Hymenobacter tibetensis: one gene and its partner. The protein of the gene in region 1 interacts with the protein of each later gene in a pairwise test. Links are inferred from orthologs where the notes say so. Each region holds a gene or a part of one and is shown in the gene's direction. Other genes may lie near its edges. The genes, in order: dnaX and dnaE.

Region 1 (10,382 bases):
GATGAACTGCTGCACATCAGGATGATCTTCTATAACAAGCACCACCTCCATTTCCGCATCCATTTCCTTCTCGCTCGGTGGAGGCATTGGAGCAGCAGCTACTGCTTCGTTTTCAAAGTGCAGCACCTCCTTTTCGTTGCTAGCTGAAGCAGCCGTTGGCGCACCGGCTAGTGTGTCAGTGGCAAGAGCTTCCACCTCAGGCAAGCCGTCCGTGGCATTGCCGGTAACTGGCGTAGCTTCCGCCACTGCCAACAGCTGTCTGCGGGGCAGCGTCACCGTAAATACGGCCCCTTGCTCCGGCTGGCTGGCCACCGCCACGGTACCGCCGTGCAGCTCGGTTAGTTCCTTCACCAGCGCCAGCCCTAAGCCAGTACCTGTGTGGCGCCCGGTGGCATCAGGGGTAGCGGCCTGATAAAATCGGTCAAAAAGGTGGGCCTGATGCGCCAATGAAATACCGGAACCCGTGTCGCGCACCACAAAGCTGACGGCGCCCAAGGCCGCGGCAGGGCTGGCAGCCTCGTCCCGGACCTCCAACGTAACCTCTCCACCCGCGGGCGTGAAACGAAGAGCGTTGGCCAGCAAATTGGTTAGGATGTCTTCCAGCTTTTCGGGGTCGAAGACAAGCGGCACCGGCACGTTGGGCGTACGCAGGTGCAAGGCCACGCCCTGCGTAGCTGCCATGGAAGTGAACGAAGCCAGCAAGCGCGCCCCAAACGTGGCCGCGTCGCCGGGAACGAGGTTGAGCTGCAAAGCACCAGCTTCCAGCTTACTCAAATCCAGCAGCTGGTTGATGAGGCGCAGCAGCTTGCGGGCGTGCCGCACTACTAAGCTGCTGTGCTTGCGCACCAGCGCCGGATCGGTCGGCGGATTGTCGGCGAGCAGTTCGGCCGGGCCGAGGATGAGCGTAAGCGGCGTACGAAACTCATGGCTAATGTTGGCAAAAAAGTCGGATTTCACCCGATCCAGGGCCTGCAAATGTTCTAGGGCCTGCCGTTCCAGCCGCCGGTTGGCCCGCTCCCGCTCCCGTTCTTGGGTGGCGCGCCGCACACCGAAAATCACTGTTCCAAATAAGCCCGCGTACAGCAGATACGCCCACCACGTGCCCCACCACGGCGGCTTGATGGTGAAGTGAAACCGGGCGGGCCGGGTGTTCCATACGCCGTCGTTGTTGGCGGCTTTCACCTCGAACGTGTAAGGGCCGGGCGGCAGGTTGGAGTACGTAACGGATGTAGCGGTTAGCGGATCAGTCCAGTCGGTGTCGGAGCCAACCAGCCGGTAGCGGTAGCGCACCTTGGCCGGGTTGGTGAGGCTCACGCCCACATAGTCGAAGGTGAGGTGGTTGAGGTGGTGCGGCAGCACAAGACCCGAGCGGGCAGGGGTATCCTTCAGGAAAATGCGCAGCTCGGTCAAGCTAATGCCCGGAGCACGACGGTTGAGTTGGATACCAGCCGGGTCGTAGTGCATCAGCCCGTTGATGGTGCCTACCCATAGCTGATTGCCGCGGGCCAGCACTACGGCATTCTGGTTGGTTTCCTGACCCGAGAAGCCTTCAAGCAAGCCGTAGCTCACCGCCCGCCCCGTCCGCGGATTGAAACAGTCGAGCCCGAGGTTGGTACCAAGCCACACCTGGCCGGTGCTGTCGCACTGCACGAAATACGGGTTGTTGGATTGCAACCCCGCTTCCAAACCGTACCCGTGCATGGTGCGCCCATCGTACCGCAAGAGCCCACTCCCAATGCTGCCTAGCCACAGATTACCGCGTAGGTCTTCGCAAATCGAGCCAATACTGAGCTGCTTGGGCTGCCCCGCCACGCGCTGAAATACATCCTGGCGAGTGTCCACCCGTACTAGCCCAATATCGTCGGTACCGAGCCAGAGCGTGCCGCGCCTATCCCGAAACACCTTCCACAAGCTAGAGGTGCCTAGTCCGCCGTGCTGGGCATCAAACGTGCGGAACTGGTTGGTTGCCGGGTCGAACACGGTGACGCCGGCTTCGCGGGTGGCCAGCCACACCCGGCCGCGGGCGTCCTCGGCAATACTTACCACGAGCTGTCCCGCCAGGCCGAGCACGTGGTCGAAATACGTCCACTGCTTGGCAACTGGGTTGTAGCGGGCAGCACCTCCCCCACGCGTACCAAGCCACACCGCACCAGTTCGGTCCCGGAACAAGCATCGCACGTATTGCCCCAGTGCGCCCGGGCGCAACGGTACCCGCTCAAACAAGGGCCCCGCCGTAGCGCCCGGCCGAAACCGCACAATTCCCAAGCGGGTACCCACCCAATACTCCGTGGGACTTACTGCCTCGATAGCCAGCACTTGGTTGTCGGGCAGGCCATCTTGCGGGGTGTATTGCGTGAACCGCTCATCGGCCAGATGTTGGGTCAGGCCGTTGTCGTGCACGATCCACATGTTTCCTTCCTGGTCTTCCAGGAGGTCGTGGGCTTGGTCGCTGATGAGGCTGTTGCGCCCCCCGAAACACGTAAACCGGCCACCGGGTACGGCGCGGCTCAGCCCCCCGGCCGTGGCTACCCACACCCGGCCCCGCCGATCCTGCACCACCCGTAGCACCTGGTTGGCGCACAGCCCCTCGTCTGTGCCGAAGCGTTGTATGCGCCAGGGCTGGCCCGCGCGGCCACTTACTCGCAGCAAGCCGGTGCGGGTGGCACACCACAACAATGTGTCGCTCACCCGAAACAGGCTGTTGATACTTGCTTGCCGTAGCTCAAGTGGCAGCTTCATGGTAGCAGCTTCCACTACGTGATTTTGGCCTTGCGGCTGGAGGACCACCAGCCCTTTGGTAGTACCCACCCACACGTACCCCGCCGGCCCCGCACCCACGTAACTTACCGAGTCGGAAGGCAACCCAGTGGCCTTAGTGAAGCGCGTTACGAGAGTATCGGTGGTTCGGCAGTCGAGGCGCAGTAGCCCTTGGCCGGCCGTGGCTACCCACACGGTGCTCCCGCCCGCCGGATACACCTGCTGTACGTACCCTAACGCTCCGAGTCCCCGTGGCCGGCACCGCCGCAGTTGCCCATCCCGCAAACTGGATATGCCGCCGTATTCGTGGCCGAGCCAGAGCGTGCCATCGGGAGCGGCGGCTACGGCCGTTACGTGGTTGTCGGACAGGCCTTGGCGCACATCAATGGTCCGGAACTGCTGGCCATCAAACGAGCACACCCCGCCCTGCGTACCTGCCCACAACCGCCCCTGCTGATCCTGGCAGATGGCATACACCACCGTTTGGGGCAGGCCGTCGGTGATGGTATAGTCGCGCGAGGCCAGGGTTTGGGCGTCAGCTGGCCGCACGTTTAGCAGAAGCCTGACCAGCAGACAGCACAACAAAAGAGCACAACGGTGGAACATAGCACAGAACCCAAGGCGAACAGGCTACATCCTGCTGCGCCATCCTTGCCACTGATTATCAGCAAGGTCAGTATTACCAAGATATAGACAAACCGTTGTATTACGTTCCTTTCAGGCAACCAAAAGCACGGGACATTGAAAAATAAACCGTTACTACTGCCACCAACGCAGGCCCCATAGCCGCAGGCGCTTCTCGGCATAACTGGCGCTGTATGGCACCGGCTAGCTCGGTTTCGAAGACTGGAAACTGCTGCCGTTGGCCTTCCAAACCCCGGCTTTTCAAGGTATCTTTGTGGCTAGTCGTATGGAAAATTTCGTTGTTTCGGCCCGTAAATACCGTCCCGCCACGTTTCGCAGTGTGGTTGGACAACAGCACGTCACCACCACGCTGCAAAACGCCATTTCCAGCCAGCATCTGGCCCAGGCGTTTCTGTTTTGCGGCCCACGGGGAGTAGGTAAAACCACCTGCGCCCGGATTCTGGCCAAAACTATCAACTGCGAGTTTGTAGAAGAGCACGTGCGCAAAGGCCGCACGGTTTCCGAGCTGATTGCCGCCCAGCCCGACATCGTGCCCGACGCGCTGCTGGCAGCCCCGAACCCCGATGCTGCGCCGTTCGAGCTGGAAGCCTGCGGCAAATGCTCGTCGTGCCGCGCCTTTCAGGAAAACGCCTCCTTCAACGTGCACGAGCTGGATGCCGCTTCCAACAACTCGGTGGAGGACATCCGCAGCTTGGTGGAGCAGGTGCGCTATGCGCCGCAGCAGGGCCGCTTCAAGGTGTACATCATCGACGAGGTGCACATGCTCTCGAATGCGGCTTTCAACGCCTTCCTTAAAACGCTGGAAGAGCCGCCGAGCTACGCCATTTTCATTCTGGCTACCACCGAGCGGCATAAGATTATCCCCACCATTCTCTCTCGCTGCCAGATCTTCGACTTCAATCGTATTCGGGTGGACGATATTCGGGGGCACCTGCGCCACGTAGCCACGCAAGAGCACATCAAGGCCGAAGACGATGCGCTGCACTTGCTGGCCCAGAAAGCGGACGGTGGTCTGCGCGACGCCCTGAGTATGTTCGACCAGATGGTGACCTTCTCGGGCCACGACCTGACGTACAAGGACGTGGTGCAGAACCTGCACATCCTGGACTACGAGTACTATTTCCGGCTGGTAGATGCGTTGCTAAGCGAGAACCTGTCGGCCACGCTGTTGCTGCTCGATGAAATCATGCAGAACGGCTTCGACCTGCACAACTTTGTGGTGGGCGCGGCCGAGCATTTGCGCGGTTTGCTGGTGTGCAAAGACCCCGTGACGGTACAGCTGCTGGAAGTGTCCGACAACATCCGCAACCGCTACGTGCAGCAGGCGCAGGCGGCGTCGCTGTCGTTTTTGCTGTCAGCACTGAACCTAGTCAGCCTCTGCGACCGGGAGTTCAAGCAAGCCAAAAACCAGCGCCTCCACGTGGAGCTGACCTTGATGAAGCTGGCTTACCTCAACGGCGCAGTGCAGTTTGCGCGCGACTTAAGCGCCGGCCCCGCCGCCTCTGCCGCCAACGGCGAGGCGAAAAAAAAAAGTAGCGTAACCCCGCCCGCCCCTACTGCTCCTGCCCCATCCAACGGCCAACCCGCCGCCAACGGCACCGCTGAAGCGCCGGCAGCATACGGCAGCTCTGCCGTCTCGGCTCGGCCCGCCCCGGTTCCAGCGGCTCCTAAGCAGCCGGTTGTCGTTGACAGCCAACTGGCCCATGCGCCCGCCGACCCGGAGCCGATTGTGCCGATCGAAAGCGGAGTGGAAGAACTGCACGATACGCCCAGCATCGAAGACGAGGCCGCCACGGAAGTACCTACCACGTCCAAGTTGCGCGACACCGTGCCGCACGTCGAAATCGGCAAGCCCAGCATAGCGGGCCACGAGCCGGGCCAGATGCCCGTAACGGCGGCGCCACTACCGCCCCGCCCCGGTATGCCTCCGATGGGCAAACCGCTGGGCCTCACCAGCAAGCTTCCCGGCCTCGGCAGCCTCAGTGCCATGAAGGCGCAGCTCGCCGAGCAAGCGGCGGCCGGTAAAGCACCCGTCGACACCGAGCCCACCGGCCCCGTTACCGGCTTGCCAACCATCGACGACGCCCTGCTCCAACGCGTGTGGAGTGAGCTGACCGAAGAGCGGAAAGCAACCAGCATGAGCGAGTTCAGCGTGCTGAATCGGTCAATTTCGGCCGACGCGCAGCACGTGGTTCGCCTGCGCGTCGACAACCCGGTGCAGGAAGACCAGTTCAACGAGTTCCGGGCCGCTTTCCTGGGCGAACTGCGCCGCCGCACGGGTTACTCACGCCTCAACGTGCAGGTGGAAGTGGTGGAGCAGCAAAGCTCCGGCCGTAAGCTCTACACCTCTTCCGACAAGCTGGAGTACTTAAAAGAGAAGTTTCCTATGCTCGTAGAGATGCAGCAACGGCTAGGGCTGGACGCTGATTTTTAGTCGGCACCACCCAAACTTCTCATACATAATTTTTCGGACTTCGAGGCCGCGGCGGGTGGTTTCGGGCTGGCTGGCGCTTTTTATTCCAGGATAGGCCGCCTATCTTTGATTCCCTTTATTTCTCCGTCCTGCTTACTGCCTGCGCCAGTCGACCTGTGAAAAAATCCTTTCTGCTTCTTGTTCCAGCGCTGGCGACCCTCGGCCTCACTCAATGCCAAACAAGCAAACCCGCTGCTACTGCCGCTACCACGGCGCCGGCCAGCAGTGCAGCTCCCGCCCAGAAAGAAAAGGAATATAAGTACCAGACCGTAGAGGGCGACCCGCTCAAGGCTCGCATCTACACCCTCGACAACGGCCTCACCGTTTACCTCTCTGATTACGACGACGCGCCTCGGATCCAAACGTATCTGGCGGTGCGGGCGGGCTCCAAAAACGACCCCGCCACGGCCACCGGCCTTGCGCACTATCTAGAGCACATGGTGTTCAAGGGTACTTCCAAGCTCGGAACCCAAAACTGGACCGCTGAGAAGACCGAGCTAGCCAAGATCGAGGCCCTGTACGAGCAGTACCGCAGCCAGCGCAACGACCCCGCCGCCCGCAAGCGCACCTACCACCAAATCGACTCGATTTCCAGCGTCGCGGCCAAGTACGCCGTAGCCAATGAGTACGACAAGGTGATGGGCGCCATCGGAGCCAAAGGCTCTAATGCCTATACTTCCGTTGAGCAGACGGTGTATCAGGAAGACATTCCGAGCAACCAGCTAGAGAAGTGGGCCGCCATCCAGAGCGAACGGCTCGGCGAAATGGTACCTCGCCTTTTCCATACCGAGCTGGAAGCGGTGTATGAAGAAAAGAACCGCGGGCTCGACAACGACTTCAGCAAGGAGTTTGAGGCCTTGTCGGCTACTCTCTTCCAGAAGCACCCGTACGGCACCCAAACCACGATTGGCACCATCGAGCACCTGCAAAACCCGTCTATCACGGAGATTAAGCGGTATTTCGACAAGTACTACGTGCCCAACAACGTGGCACTGTGCTTGAGCGGCGACTTGGACTACGACCAGACCATCCGCATCATCGACCAGTACTTTGGCAAGCTGGCCAACAAGCCAGTACCGGCCTTCGAGGTACCCCAGGAAGCACCCATCACGGCGCCCATCACCAAGGAAATAGTGGGCCCCGACGCCGAAAACGTGATGCTCGGCTTCCGCTTCCCTGGCTCTACCTCCCGCGAGGCGCTGGTGTTGCGCATGATGGACAAGATTTTAACCAATGGGCAGGCCGGGCTGATTGACCTCAACCTCAACCAGCAGCAAAAGGTGTTGCAGGCAGCCTCGTTCACGATGCTCAACAACGACTACAGCGCCCACGTGCTGTACGCCACGCCGCGCCAGGGTCAGAAGCTGGAAGAGGTGCGCGGCCTATTACTCGCGCAGCTCGCCAAAGTGAAGAAGGGTGATTTCCCCGACTGGCTGGTTCCGGCCATCATCAACAACGAGAAACTGCAGCGCACCAAGAGCTACGAAAGCAACGAGTCGCGCGCGGGCGCCTTCGTAGATGCATTTGTAGCGCGCCAAGACTGGAAAGAGTACCTCAAGCAAATCGATGACTTTGCCAGCATCACCAAGGAAGAGGTAATGCGCGTGGCCAACAAGTACTATGGCCCCGGCTACGCCGTGATTTACAAGCGCACTGGCAAGGACCCCAACGCGGTGAAAGTGGTGAAGCCTGCCATTACGCCCGTGCCCGTGAACCGTGAAGTAGCTTCCGACTTCTACAAGCAAGTTACCGGCCTCAGCTCCCCAGAATTGCAGCCGGTGTTCCTTGATTACAAGAAGGACATTCAGGAAACCAAGTTAGCTTCGGGTATTCCGGTGTTCTACACCCACAACACCGAAAACAACCTCTTCAACCTGTACTACGTGCTCGACTTGGGCACCAACAACGATCCTAAGCTAGGCCTCGCCGCCGATTACCTGCAATACCTCGGCACTGATAAGTACACGGCCGAGCAGCTGCAGCAGGAGTTCTACAAGCTCGGTTGCTCGTTTGCGGTAAGCAGCGGCCAGGACCGCATTTTCGTGAGCCTCAGCGGCCTCGATAGCAACATGGAACCAGCGTTGCAGTTGTTCGAAAGTTTGCTGGACGCGCCTAAGCCCGATGCTGCCGCTCTCCGGAACATGGTGGCTGGCGTGCTGAAGTCGCGTCAGGATGCCAAGCTCAACAAGCAAGTGATTCTGAGCCAGGCCATGGTGAACTATGCCAAGTACGGTTCTAAGAATCCCTTCACCAGCCAACTCAGCGAGAAAGAACTAAAGGCCCTGAAACCCGAGCAGCTAACGGCTCTCATCAAGAGCATTCCGACCTATCAGCATCGTGTGCTGTACTATGGGCCGCGCAGAGCAACCGGGCAACCTGAGACTGTATCAAGCAAGCGATATGACGGCACCGCAGGGGAAATTTCGTATGGGTTGGGGTTGACAGAAGTCCTCAACATCAACCACCGCGTACCTGTCAAACTCACGCCGGTACCGGCTAACAAGGACTTTGCGGAGCAACCCATGAACTCACGTAAGGTCTATTGGGTGGACTACAACATGGTGCAGGCGGAAATCCTATTCCTCTCGAAGGGTCCGGTTTACGACAAATCCATTGTACCGACCACTAGCCTTTACAACGAGTACTTCGGGGGTAGCATGGGCAGCATTGTGTTTCAGGAGTTGCGCGAGTCGAAGGCGCTGGCCTACTCGGCTTCCTCGCGTTTTGCCAATGCCGATAAGGCGGGCCGTAGCAGCTACAACCTCAGCTACATCGGCACCCAATCCGACAAGTTGCCGGAGGCTATGGCAGGGATGAACTCCCTACTCAACGATATGCCGGTGGCCGAAGCCAACCTGCAAATTGCCAAGAACGCCATCCGCAACAGTATTGCCACGGAGCGCATCACCAAGGCCGATATCTTGTTCAGCTACGAGCGGGCCAAGCGCCTGGGCCTCGACTACGACCTGCGCCGCGACGTGTATGAGCAAACGCCCAACATGAGCTTCACTGATTTGCAGAAATTCCAGCAGGCCCGCGTGAAAGGCCAGAACCAAACCATTCTGGTTATTGGCTCGAAAGACCGCCTCAATTTCAAGGAGCTAGCCAAATACGGCCAACTCCAACAACTCACGCTGAAAGAGATTTTTGGCTACTGACCTCGTTTGCTCGTCAGACCGTCGTGCGCAATGAATGAAGCTGTTCGCATGACGATACCAGAGTGCTCGTTTCCTGCATGAGGGTCTACCAAGGCCCTTGCTAAACCTCAACTACCCAAAACACCAATAACCGTCAATTAACAACTGACAATTTCCCAATGGCAGAAAAAATCACCATCAAAAACGGCAAGCTGAATGTACCCGACCAGCCCATCATTCCCTTCATTGAAGGCGATGGTACCGGTCCGGACATCTGGGCGGCCTCTGTGCGAGTATTTGACGCGGCTGTAGAAAAAGCCTACGGTGGTTCGCGTAAGCTGGCGTGGAAAGAAGTGTTAGCTGGTGAAAAGTCTTTCAAGCAAACGGGTAATTGGCTCCCTAACGAAACCCTCGATGCTTTCCGCGAATACCTCGTGGGAATCAAAGGCCCCCTAACCACGCCCGTTGGCGGCGGCATCCGTTCCCTGAATGTGGCCCTGCGCCAGGAGCTAGACCTGTACTCGTGTGTGCGCCCCGTGCGCTGGTTCGATGGCGTTCCTTCGCCCGTTAAGCAGCCCGAGCTGACCGATATGGTGATCTTCCGGGAGAACACCGAAGACATTTACGCGGGCATTGAGTACATGAACGGCACTCCGCAGGCGCAGAAAATGCTGGAATTTCTGCAAGACGAGATGGGCGTGAAAAAAATTCGCTTCCCCGAAACGTCGTCGTTTGGTATCAAGCCGGTTTCCAAGGAAGGCACCGAGCGGTTGGTACGGGCCGCTATTCTATACGCTATTGAGCACAAGAAACCTTCGGTAACGATTGTGCACAAAGGCAACATCATGAAGTTCACGGAAGGCGCCTTCAAAACCTGGGGCTACGAGTTGGCTGAAAAGGAATTCGGCGACAAAGTGTACACCTGGAGCCAGTACGACCGGGTGCTAGCCAAGCAGGGCCAGGAAGTAGCCGACGCGCAGCAGAAAGCAGCTCTTGACGGCGGCAAGATCCTGATCAAGGATAGCATTGCCGATGCCTTCCTGCAGCAGATCCTGCTCCGCCCCGCCGAGTACTCGGTGGTAGCTACCCTGAACCTGAACGGCGACTATATCTCCGACGCCCTGGCCGCCATTGTAGGTGGTATTGGTATTGCGCCCGGCGCCAACATCAACTACGTGACTGGGCACTCCATCTTCGAAGCTACGCATGGCACCGCACCCAAGTACGCCGGCCTCGACAAAGTGAACCCCGGTTCGGTTATCCTCTCCGGTGCCATGATGTTCGAACACATGGGCTGGCAGGAAGCCGCCGACCTCATCTACAAAGGCCTAGAAGCCGCCATTGCCTCCAAGCGCGTCACCTACGACTTC
Region 2 (11,669 bases), 3.6 Mb from region 1 along the record:
CCGCGCCCTGATAGCCCTGCCCGGTGACACCAAGGAAAGCCTGGCAAAGCGCGCCAACCTGAAGGTGCGCAAGTTCATGCAGTTCAATGACCTGTTTGCCTTCGACAACTTGGTGCCCGGCCAGCCGTACTTCGTGCAGAAAAAGCGCGACAAAGCAGCCAGCGAATACCACGTAGCCCAAACCGGCGAGAGTGTGGCTGCGGTGTCGCAGAAGTACGGCATCCGGGCCAAGGCTATTTTCAGCAAGAACCGTATGGCCCGCAACGAGGAGCTTCGGCCGGGCCGCATTCTGTGGTTGCAACACACCCGCCCCCGCGACGTGGCCATCGAATATGCTGATAGTAAGAACTCTGCTGCCTTGGCGGCCTTTGAACGCCCTGCTAGCAAGCCAGCTGCGCCGCCGGCACCCGTTGCAACAGCGCCCAAAAAGCGTCAGATTGATAGCACAGAGCCTTACCGGGGCAAAACCTCGGAAGCTTCCCGCGTAGTGGAAGACGCCGTAGAAGTAACTGACTCCACGTTGGTTACCCAGGGCCTCGTAACCCAACCTGACAGCGCCACGGACGCGGTGACTGAAAACCTCAACGAGCTTCCCGCTCCTTCGCAGCCCCTTGAAACCGCAGCTACGCCAGCACCGGCTACTCCCCGCACCGTGTATGGTGGTCAGCCAGCCAAGAACGAGCCCCCCGTGCTTGCTCCCGCAACAGACAGCACCGACACGCTGCAAACAGCTGAGGTGGAGGCAACTCCTGCCCCTGCTAACACAGCAGTTCCCAAGGCTGTGGCAACGGCACCTGCAAAGCCCGCACCCGCTACACCCGCTGCCCCCAAACCCGTTGCCCCTCCTGCTCCGGTAGCGACAAAGAATCCAGCAACCACTCCACCTGCTACAACCACAATAGCGCCTATTCCAGGCAATGGCTTACACGTGGTGCAGCCACGCGAGGGGTTGTACGCCGTGGCCCGCCGCTATGGTCTGCGCCCCGCCGACCTGATTGCGTGGAACAGCCTTCCTGATAACCCTTCCCTGGTCGTGGGTCAGGCGTTGCGCCTTACTGCGCCACAAGCCACTGCTACCACTTCGGCACCGGCACCGGTAGTACCAGTTCCCTCGGTTAAGCCAGCGGGTGCAGCGCCAGCCCCCACAAAACCAGCCGCCGCCGCGCCCGTCAACGAGGTAGCCACGGTCCGCCATACGGTAGCGGCTGGCGAGTCGATGTACGCCGTTTCGCGCAAGTACGGCGTCACTATCAAGCAGATAATGGAGTGGAATGGCAAGCCTGACTTCAACGTGCGGCCTGGCGAAGTCCTCCTTATCAAGCCGGCCAAGTAGCCCTATCCACTAGTACTAAAAACGCAAGCGGCATCTGCTACGATAGCAGACGCCGCTTGCGTTTTTAGGTTAGGCACATTGCCGAAAAAGGATTCGGGCAGAAGCTAAAAGGTTGTTCCTACTACTCTCTTGGTTGCTTCAGTATCGTTTACGTCCTTAAGCTGCCACTCGCTCCGATGACACCACTGGCACTATGCGTTGGGTACGGACCTTAAGCATAGAAATAACTTCGGCGTCGGAAGCATAGCGGTTGCCGATGTTCACGAAGTGCCGGGCTAGCAGGTCGTAGCGGCGGGTCATGAGGTAAGCGAAGATGTGCAGGAAATGAATGCCGTCGAACACAATGGCATCGTTCTGCGCGTACTTATCCACGTCTTTTAGGAAGGCGGCGGGGTGCTCCGTCCAGTGCAGCGCAGGCTTGAGGTGGTGGCTGATGTGGTAGCCGTCGTTCCAGCACTTGTGGTTGTATTTCGTGTTGATGCAGGTTACGCTATTGGTGTAGCAGTTGCCGGGGTCATTGGCATCAATAAACGAGTGCTGGCTCCAGTTGCCGAGCATCATCACCGCCCGCGTTACAAGCACCGGCAGCACCAGCACCACGAACGTTGCTGGTAGATTCACAAACGCCAACCCTATGCATGCCACAATGTACACCACTTCGCCGCGCAGCAGACGGTGCCGCAGCTTTGGCTTCTGGTTGCGCGTGAAATATTGCGCTAGCCGCGGGATGCCTACTAGAAAAAAGCTTCCCAAGTAGCGGCCAAAGCTGAGTATCGAGTCACGCTGATAATCCATCGTGGAGCTTTCATCGTGCTCCATGTTGTTCTCGGGGTGATGCATGCCCAAGTGGTGGGTGAAGTACGTCTCGGGGGTTTGCCCGAACAAGGGCCCAATCACCCACGGAATGTAGTGGTTGAATTGAGCGTACTTCTTCTTGAACAAGATGCGGTGGCTGGTGCAATGCAGCATCAGCCCAAATGGCCCTTTAAAGTAAAACGTGGTCAGAAACATGTACACGGCCAGCGCCGCCCACCACACTCGGCTGTCGAGGTTGGGCCAGAACAGTACGGCTACTAGTGGCAGCAGCGTACAGGATATTTCCAGAATCAGGTACACAAAGGGCAAATCCCGTTTGTCTTGTATGAACTGTACTAGAAAGTGACCGAAGCGAGAGAGTGGAGCCGTCTGGTCATAAACCGGATCAGTGAGGGGTGCCAAATGCTTCATGGAGACAATACTGACCGGTATGCCCGGCCTTGGGTGATGTAGAAGCTAGATAGGAAACCCGAAAGTAAAGAAAGTCGTTTGGGCGCACGCAAGCAGCCTAAAGAACTTGATTATCAAGGCACTAACAATCTTTTGTAGATACTATAGCAGTAATAACACCTTTGGTACTCAATGCACCAGTATATATACTATTCTACATACAAGTGCGTATGCAAGCTAACTAGTTTACAGCAGATGGGGTTCCGCCTGCAGGGGAAGTACCCAAATTATGTGGCGCAGTAGGCCACACAAAACCAGCCTTTTCCGAGCCACCCCAACAGGTTGCGGACACTGCTGAGCACCTTGTAGCAAGGAGAAAGCCCGTGAAGCACCTTATTACGAGCTGCGGTGATACGCCAAAATCCCTTGCCGCGCACTCTTTCCTTGCCGCCATTTCGTGGGTAACTTTACTGTCCGCTTCGCGCCCTAACGGCGGGAGGCGCATTGCCCATGGCCGTTTTCTCGCACCTGCATTCCCACACCCAATATTCTCTTCTTGATGGCCAGGCCAGCATCAGCGCCCTGATGAAAAAGGCGCAGGCCGATGGCATGCCCGCCGTTGCCCTCACCGACCACGGCAACATGTTCGGAGCCTTCAACTTCGTAGCAGAAGCCAACAAGTACAACGTCAAGCCAATTGTGGGCTGCGAGTTCTACATGGTAGAAGACCGCCACAAGAAGGCCTTCAGCCGCGAAAAAGGCGAACGTGACAAACGCTACCACCAGCTGCTATTAGCCAAAGACCAAGCCGGCTACCATAACCTGAGCAAGCTTTGCTCGATGAGTTTTATCGAAGGCGTGTACTCCAAGTTCCCGCGTATCGACAAAGAGATTCTGCTCAAGTATCACGAGGGCCTGATTGCTACGTCGTGTTGCATTGGCGCTGAAATTCCGCAGGCCATTCTGTTTGAGAGTGAGGCCAAGGCCGAAGAGCTGCTGAAATGGTGGCTGGACGTGTTCGAGGACGATTACTATATCGAGATTCAGCGGCACGGGCTGATGAATTTCGATGGCACCGGCAAGAGCCAGGAAGACGTAAACCAAGTGCTGCTGAGCCTGGCCAAGAAGTATAACGTGAAGGTGATTTGCACCAATGACTCGCACTACGTCGACCAAACCGACTTCGCGCCGCACGACATTTTGCTGTGCGTGAATACCGGCGAGGAGCACAGCATTCCGGTTGGCGACTTCCAAACGCAGTATTTCCGTCTGATTTCGCAGGACAACAAAGTTCACTACGACCACCTCGACAACCTGCGTCATTTGTCGGCGCAGGATGCTACCATCCGTCGCCAGCTTCAGCGCATCGACGAGGAAGCCCAGGGACCCAAGCCTCGGGCCCGCTTCGGTTTCGCCAACGACCAGTTCTACTTCAAGACCCAGGCGGAGATGAACGCCCTCTTCGCCGACGTGCCGGAGAGCTTAGACAACACCAACGAAATTGTAGATAAAATCACGCCGCCCAAGCTGCAGCGCGATATTTTGCTCCCCAACTTTCCGCTCCCGGCCGAACACCCCACTGCCGACGCGTTCCTACGTTACCTCACGTTCAAGGGCGCTTTCGAGGGCGAAAAACGCCGCTACTCCGAGCGCACGCCCGAAATCGAGGAGCGGCTGGACTACGAACTGCGCGTGATTGAGACGATGGGCTTTGCGGGCTACTTCCTCATCACCCAAGACTTCATCAACCACGGCCGCAACATTGGCGTGGCCGTAGGGCCGGGCCGGGGCTCGGCGGCCGGTTCGGCAGTGGCCTACTGCATTGGTATCACCAACATTGACCCCATCAAGTACTCGCTGCTGTTCGAGCGTTTCTTGAATCCGGAGCGCGTGTCCATGCCCGATATTGATATCGACTTCGACGACGTGAACCGTCAGAAAGTCATCGACTACGTGGTGGACAAGTACGGTAAAACGCAGGTCGCTCAGATTATTACCTTCGGTACCATGGCGGCCAAATCGTCTATCAAGGACGTGTCGCGGGCCATGGATCTGGCCTTGCCGCTGGCCAACGACCTGGTGAAAATGGTGCCCGACCAAGTGGGTACTACACTAGCCAAAGCGTTTGCCGAAAACCAGGAACTGGATATGATCCGGCGCGACGATGCGCCCGACAACCTGCGCGGCCATATCCTGCGCCTCGCCGAGAAGCTGGAAGGCTCAGTCCGCAACACCGGCATCCACGCCGCCGGCGTCATCATTGCCCCCGACGACATCACCAAGTACATTCCCGTTTCCACCTCCAAGGATTCGGACCTGCTGGTTACGCAGTTTGATGGCAAGGTGATTGAGAGTGCCGGGATGCTCAAGATGGACTTCCTGGGCTTGAAGACGTTGACTATTATCGTCGATGCCATCAACCTAATTGAGCAGAACCACGGCGTTAAAATCGACATCGACGCTATTCCAATTGACGACCAGAAAACCTACGAGCTCTACCAGCGCGGCGACACCATCGGCACGTTCCAGTTTGAATCCGAGGGTATGCGCATGTACCTCAAGGACCTCAAGCCCACCAACATCGAGGACCTGATTGCCATGAACGCCCTGTACCGGCCGGGCCCGATGCAGTTCATCCCGAACTTCATCAACCGCAAGCACGGCCGCGAACCGGTAGAGTACCCGCACGAGTTGTTAGAGCCCATCCTGAACTACTCGCAGGGCATCATGGTGTACCAGGAGCAGATCATGCAAACGGCCCAGATTCTGGCCGGTTACTCGCTCGGCGGCGCCGACTTGCTGCGCCGCGCCATGGGTAAGAAGGACATGAAAAAGATGGCTCTGGAACGTGAGAAATTCACGGAAGGCGCCGAGAAGCTACACGGTATCAAGGCCAAGAAAGCCAACGAGGTGTTCGACGTGATGGAAAAGTTTGCGGCCTACGGCTTCAACCGCTCCCACTCCGCCGCTTACTCGGTGGTGGCTTACCAGACCGGCTACCTCAAGGCCCACTACCCTGCCGAGTACATGGCCGCCGTGCTCACCAACAACATGGGCGACATCAAGAAGGTGACGTTCTTCATCGAGGAAGCTCGCAAGCAAGGTGTAGCCGTACTCGGTCCCGACGTCAACGAATCTATCTTGAAGTTCAACGTGAACAAGCAGGGCCAGATTCGTTTTGGGATGGCTGCCGTGAAGGGTGCCGGCGAAGCTGCCGTGGAAGAAATTGTGACGGAGCGTACCAAGAACGGTCCGTACGCCGACATTTTCGACTTCTCGCGCCGCGTGAACCTGCGGGCCGTGAACAAGAAAACGTTTGAAAGCATGGCCCAGGCCGGTGCCTTCGACTCGTTCGAGCGCTACCACCGCCGCCAGTACATCGAGGCGCTGAGTGGTGACCAGAACGTCATTGAGAAGGCCATGAAAGTGGGCCAGCAGCACCAAGCAGCTAAAGAATCGGCCCAGCAGAGCCTATTCGGAGGCGGCGGCGACATGATGGCTATTCCCATGCCCAAGATTCAGGACATGGAGCTGTGGAGCCCCACCGAGAAGCTGCGCCGTGAAAAGGAAGTGGTAGGCTTCTACCTGTCCGGTCACCCGCTCGACGACTTCAAGCTGGAAATCGACTCGTACTGCACGTGCGGCCTCGACAAAATTGAGAACTACAAGAACCGCGACATATCGGTGGCTGGGCTGATTTCCAATGTGTTGTTCAAAACCACCAAGACCGGCCACCCCTTCGTGAGCTTCAACGTGGAAGACTACGAATCAAGTTTGAACCTGGCCTTGTTCCGCGACGACTACTCGAAGTTCTCCCCGCTCATCAACCCCCGCAACTACGACAAAGAGCAGGTGCCGCCTATGTTCATCCGCGGCAAGTTCCAGCAGCGTTTCCGCGACTCCGATCAGTTCGAGTTCAAGATCATGACCATGGAGCCGCTGTTCCACGTGGCCGAGAAGCTCTCCAATGGCGTGCGGGTGCAGCTCGATCTGCGCACCATCACCGAGCCCTTCATGGACCGGTTCATGGCCGCGGTAGAGGAAAGCCAGGGCAGCAAAAAGCTGGAAATCAAGTTTGCGGAGCCCCACGAACACTTGGCCGTGGACACTTATTCGCGTCGCTACCGCATCGAGCCGAAAGCGTTCATTGCCCGGATGCGGGAAATGGAAATTGACGCCTGCCAGCTGATTTAAGGAGTTATACGATTCCATTCCGGAAAGAATAAGGGCAGTAGTGGGCGTCCACTACTGCCCTTATTCTTTCCGGAAGGCATATTGCTGGAACAGACACTAGTGGAAATTGCCAACAGCCTAGCCTTCGTCGATGTGCCACTTCTCGCCCTTCTACCGCCGCTATGCTGCCGTAAGCCCCAGCGCGTTTCGCCCGCTGCCCGCCGTGCCAATTTGATTTCTACAAGAAGCGGATTGGCTAATACAACCGCACCGGCAGCAGGCTAGAGGACCTTTGTCGTGTTCACGTAATACGGCAAATACACTCTGTATGAATACTTCCAAAATCGCGCTTGTAACCGGCGGTAGCCGGGGCCTGGGCAAAGACATGGCCCTCAAACTAGCCCAACAGGGCATCGACGTCATCCTCACGTACCGCAGCCAGCAAGCCGAAGCGGCGGCTGTGGTCGCCGACATCACAGCCTTGGGTCGCCGGGCCGTGGCCCTGCCCCTCGACGCAGCTGAACTGCGCACCTTCGAGGCGTTTTTCGCTGAAGTCACCACGGTGCTGGCCGATACCTTTGCTACCGACCGGTTCGACTTTCTCATCAACAACGCCGGCACCAGCCTGAGCGCCCCCATTAGTGAGACAACCGAGGGGCAGTTTGATGAGATGCTCCAGGTGCACTTCAAGGGCGTGTACTTCCTCACGCAACAGGCGCTGCCCCTGCTGCGCGACGGCGGCCGGATCATCAACGTTTCCACCGTGTCGGCGCGTAGTTCCTATGCGGGCTTTTCCGCCTATGCCAGCATGAAAGGAGCAGTGGAGGTCTTCACGCGTTACCTGGCGCTGGAGTTGGGTAGCCGAGGCATTGCGGCCAACGTAGTCGCCCCGGGCGCCGTCTTTGGGGGCGGAGCGATGCCGGATACACCCGAGATGCGCGCTTGGGTGGCCCAAGCCACGGCCCTGGGCCGCACGGCCGAGCCCGACGATATCGGCGGCATCGTCGCGTTCCTCTGCACCGATGCGGCCCGCTGGCTCAATGGCCAGCGCTTAGAGGTAACCGGGGGGATAGTGCTGTAAACGGGCTGACGAATTACTTCTTGTGCGTTATACCTTACGCCACAACACGCAGTTACCGGAACCAGTAACTGTGTGCTGTGGCGTTTAAGGAAGAAAAAAGGGCATAAACAACTTGAGTGCTTCGCGTGTAAATCCGCTCTTTCGGGAGAAGTCCGCCCTATACGGTGATGCCGGAAGGAGTACCTTGGCTGGAAAGCTATCCAAAAACGACGCCGAGCTCACCCAGAAAAAAGCTCATTTTGGGTATCTAGTGAGCATAATAGAGCTAGATTCTACGACACGGGTAGAGCTTCTGCACACCGTCGACACGGGGGAAGCCTAAAGTACAAGCAGTTGCTGGCGCTGGGCTATGAATGCACTTATAGCAATGGGGCTAACCTCCGCGCCGGCATCTTGCAAAACAGCATCGACACCAAAGCAAAGTTTATCTACTACGTGTAGCAAAATAAACTTTCAATTTTTATTGAAAGTTTAAAACCCTCGCCTATATTTACACCATGCAACTCGAAGAAGCCAAGCGCAAGTTCATTGAAGGCTGGGGTACCCTGGGATCGGCCTGGGGCGTGAGCCGCACAATGGCACAGGTGCACGCGTTGCTGCTGGTGTCGGCGGGGGCGTTGAGCACCGAGGATATCATGGAGCAGTTGCAGATTTCTAGAGGCAACGTCAACCTGAACGTACGGGCGCTAATGGACTGGGGCTTGGTGCGCAAGGAACTACGGCCTGGCGAGCGGCGCGAATTTTTCTCGGGTGAGAAAGACATTCACAAGGTGGCCACGCTCATCATGAAAGAGCGGCGGCGGCGCGAACTGGAGCCGATTATGCGCGTGCTCAGCGAAATCAAGCAAGTGGAATCTTCCTCTACGGTTTCTGAGGCCGAAGCCAAGGCTTTTTCTGAAACGATTGGCAACATCCAAAACTTCGCTGACCTAGCTGACCGTACGGCTGCCACGATCATCAAGGCCGATGAAAACTGGTTTATCAGCACGTTCATGAAAATAATGCGCCCTGGGTAATGCGTGAGGCTTATTTTTTTACTTGTAAGTTTCAATATTTTTTGAAAATTCTATAAGATCAAATGCCTTGTTGTTGCGCTTCCTTATTCACCAAGATTCCAAATCATGCATAGCTTCCCTGAAAACCAACCGAAACTTGTTATTGCCGGCGGCAACGGATTTCTGGGCAAGCATTTAGCTGCGTACTTCAAGAAAGCAGGCTACCGAATTGTAACGATTGGGAGGCAGAACACAACGGCTCCCAACCATGTGCAATGGGATGCGCAGACGCTTGGCGCTTGGGCGGCAGAGCTGGAAGGCGCAGCTGCCTTACTTAATATGGCAGGCCGTACCGTGGATTGTCGTTACACGGAGGCCAACAAACGCGAGATAAGCAACAGCCGCGTCGATAGCACTCATATTCTGGGGGAGGCAATAGCCGCTTGTCAGAATCCCCCACAAGTGTGGCTAAATGCATCTACTGCTACCATCTACTCCCATACAACTGGCGCACAGCCCGCTAACACGGAAACCAGTGACACAAATGGCACTGACTTTTCAGCAGGAGTAGCGCGGGCATGGGAAGCGGCGCTATGGGACGTTGACTTGCCCAGAACACGGCGAGTGGCACTCCGAACCTCTATTGTGCTGGGTGCTGATGGCGGCGCGTTTCCGGTGATGGCAAAACTGGCGAAGCGCGGTCTGTGTACGCCGCAGGGCAGCGGTAGCCAATGGATTAGCTGGCTACACATCCTAGATTTCTGTCGCGCAGTGGAATTTCTGCTGACGGCCACTGGCCAAGAAGGCGTCTTCAACGTCTGTGCTCCTACGCCACTGACAAACCGGGAGTTCAATGCATTGCTGGCTCGCACGCTCCGTCCTGCATTCCGCTTGCCACAACCCGTGTGGCTGCTGGAAATAGGAGCCTTTCTGCTACGAACCGAAACGGAATTAATTCTGAAAAGCCGCAAGGTGGTGCCCCAACGGCTGCTAAACCTCGGCTTCACTTTCCACTACCCTACGTGTGCGCAGGCAGTGGACAACCTGCTTTGAGATTTTCGCGCTTGTTTATCTTTTTTCACTCTTTTTCTTCATTTCCCATGAACTACCTTTTGTTGGTCTACGGCGTTTATTTGCCGGTTACAGTGCTGCTCACGGTGTGGGTTGCGCGTACGCTCTTCACAAACGGCCGTACTTTTTTGGTCGATATATTCCACGGCAACGAGCCGCTGGCCGACTCCGTGAATAAATTACTCCTCACTGGCTTTTACTTGATCAACATCGGGTACGCCACGCTCACCCTCCGCTCCGACGACCCAGTGAATAGCTATCAGCAAACCGTGGAAACGCTTAGCATCAAGCTTGGCACCATCATTTTGATTTTGGGAGGCATGCACTTCTTCAACCTCTACGTGTTTTACAAACTCCGTAGCCGAGCCCAAAATGAAGCGCGCGACTTTCAATTTGTGGCCAACAAACAATAAATTTCAAGCTCCCAACAAGCAGTTTAAGCGCGAAATGTAGCGTTGGGTGCTTCTTCGCCTGCTAGAAACAATCTGCCAACCTGTCCGAACTGAACTTTCCGGCCCGGGACTTGTTGAATCGCAATCCGCTACCTTGCGGCCCGCTTGACCGTAAATAGCACACACATTTCAACTAACCCCTTTTAACATGGGACACAAAGCCATCGAAATTACCGATGCTAACTTCGACGAAATAATCAACTCCGATAAGCCTGTGCTTGTGGACTTTTGGGCCGAATGGTGTGGCCCTTGCCGCATGGTAGGTCCTGTTGTAGAAGAGCTGGCTGGTGAATATGAAGGCAAAGTGGTAATTGGTAAAGTTGACGTAGACGCCAATCCACAAACCTCTGCCAAGTTCGGCATCCGCAGCATCCCGACGCTGCTCGTGTTCAAAAATGGCCAAGTTGTTGACAAGCAAGTAGGTGCAGTTCCAAAGCACGTATTGGCTCAGAAACTTGATGCTCAAGTAACTGCTTAATTAGGCGGTGCACTGCGCTATAGTACAAAGCTCCCCCTTCTATGGAAGGGGGAGCTTTGTTGGTTTATAGCAAATCTGTTATGCAGGGAAGCCTATTAGCTGGTGCCTCCCTAACTGGCCACAGCGCCAGTTGCGCATTCATAAGCTACCGCGCCCATTACCACTCAGTATAGCTCGTCAGGGTTAGCCGCTTGGGCCTCGGTAGGTGGTACTTGTGGCGGACGGATACCGCTGAGCAAGGAGAAATTAGGCGCGAAATGGATGGGCACAGTAAACGTCATAGCAGTAGGCACGTTGTACTCACGGCCAGGTTCGAAAACGGGCAAGCTGGCTACCACGCGCCGTGCTTCCTGGTCGGCTTCTGGGGCTAGCCCGCGCACTACTGCTACTTGTCCTACTCTACCGTCCTCGCCCACTGTATAGCGCACATATACCTTACCAGTAATGCCTTTGCGGCGGGTGTTCTTGGGGTAGATGGTATTGTGCGCCACAAAGTTGAGCAGGGCCTCCTCACCGCCCGGAAACTGGGGTAGCTGGCGTTTCCGCAACCGCCCTACATATGGTGATGCATCTTCGTTGAAAAAGGCCAGGGCAGGCCCTTTTTCCCTGCTCAACAGTTCGATGGCGCTTAGCTGACCGGTATCGTAATAATAGCGCCACTCGCCAGTAGGCTGCCCCATCGTGTAGGTGCCCTTCGAGCGTTTCTGCCCGTTGCGGTGCACACTAATCCAGGATCCTACGCGCTGCCCTTGTGCATACTCGCCACGTTGACTCACGCGGCCGTCTTCGTACCAGGCCACATAGATACCGTCGGCTTCGTCGGAACGGTAGTGTACCTGGGCGGCTTTGCTGCCGTTGGGATGGTACCAGGTTAGTACCC

What was found.
Region 2: the proteins of dnaX (region 1) and dnaE interact in binary tests that used the Escherichia coli proteins (3 or more experiments, as listed by UniProt). The link is inferred for Hymenobacter tibetensis from one-to-one orthologs.

The regions. Positions count from the first base shown.
Region 1 is NZ_CP094669.1:881,259-891,640, reverse strand. What follows is about bases 3,266-6,251. They hold dnaX (DNA polymerase III subunit gamma/tau), read left to right. Parts: upstream 3,266-3,667; coding sequence 3,668-5,836; downstream 5,837-6,251. Other genes in these bases: MTX78_RS03665 (M16 family metallopeptidase), read left to right, coding at 5,992-6,251; MTX78_RS03675 (hybrid sensor histidine kinase/response regulator transcription factor), read right to left, coding at 3,266-3,306. Also shown: more of MTX78_RS03675, read right to left, coding at 1-3,265; more of MTX78_RS03665, read left to right, coding at 6,252-9,033; icd (NADP-dependent isocitrate dehydrogenase), read left to right, coding at 9,192-10,382. UniProt on the Escherichia coli protein: Part of the beta sliding clamp loading complex, which hydrolyzes ATP to load the beta clamp onto primed DNA to form the DNA replication pre-initiation complex.
Region 2 is NZ_CP094669.1:4,521,551-4,533,219, forward strand. What follows is about bases 2,661-6,933. They hold dnaE (DNA polymerase III subunit alpha), read left to right. Parts: upstream 2,661-3,049; coding sequence 3,050-6,733; downstream 6,734-6,933. Outside these bases: MTX78_RS18120 (LysM peptidoglycan-binding domain-containing protein), read left to right, coding at 1-1,333; MTX78_RS18125 (fatty acid desaturase family protein), read right to left, coding at 1,490-2,560; MTX78_RS18135 (SDR family NAD(P)-dependent oxidoreductase), read left to right, coding at 7,041-7,793; MTX78_RS18140 (GbsR/MarR family transcriptional regulator), read left to right, coding at 8,291-8,809; MTX78_RS18145 (TIGR01777 family oxidoreductase), read left to right, coding at 8,915-9,841; MTX78_RS18150 (hypothetical protein), read left to right, coding at 9,889-10,272; trxA (thioredoxin), read left to right, coding at 10,460-10,789; MTX78_RS18160 (energy transducer TonB), read right to left, coding at 10,954-11,669. UniProt on the Escherichia coli protein: DNA polymerase III is a complex, multichain enzyme responsible for most of the replicative synthesis in bacteria. This DNA polymerase also exhibits 3' to 5' exonuclease activity. The alpha chain is the DNA polymerase catalytic subunit.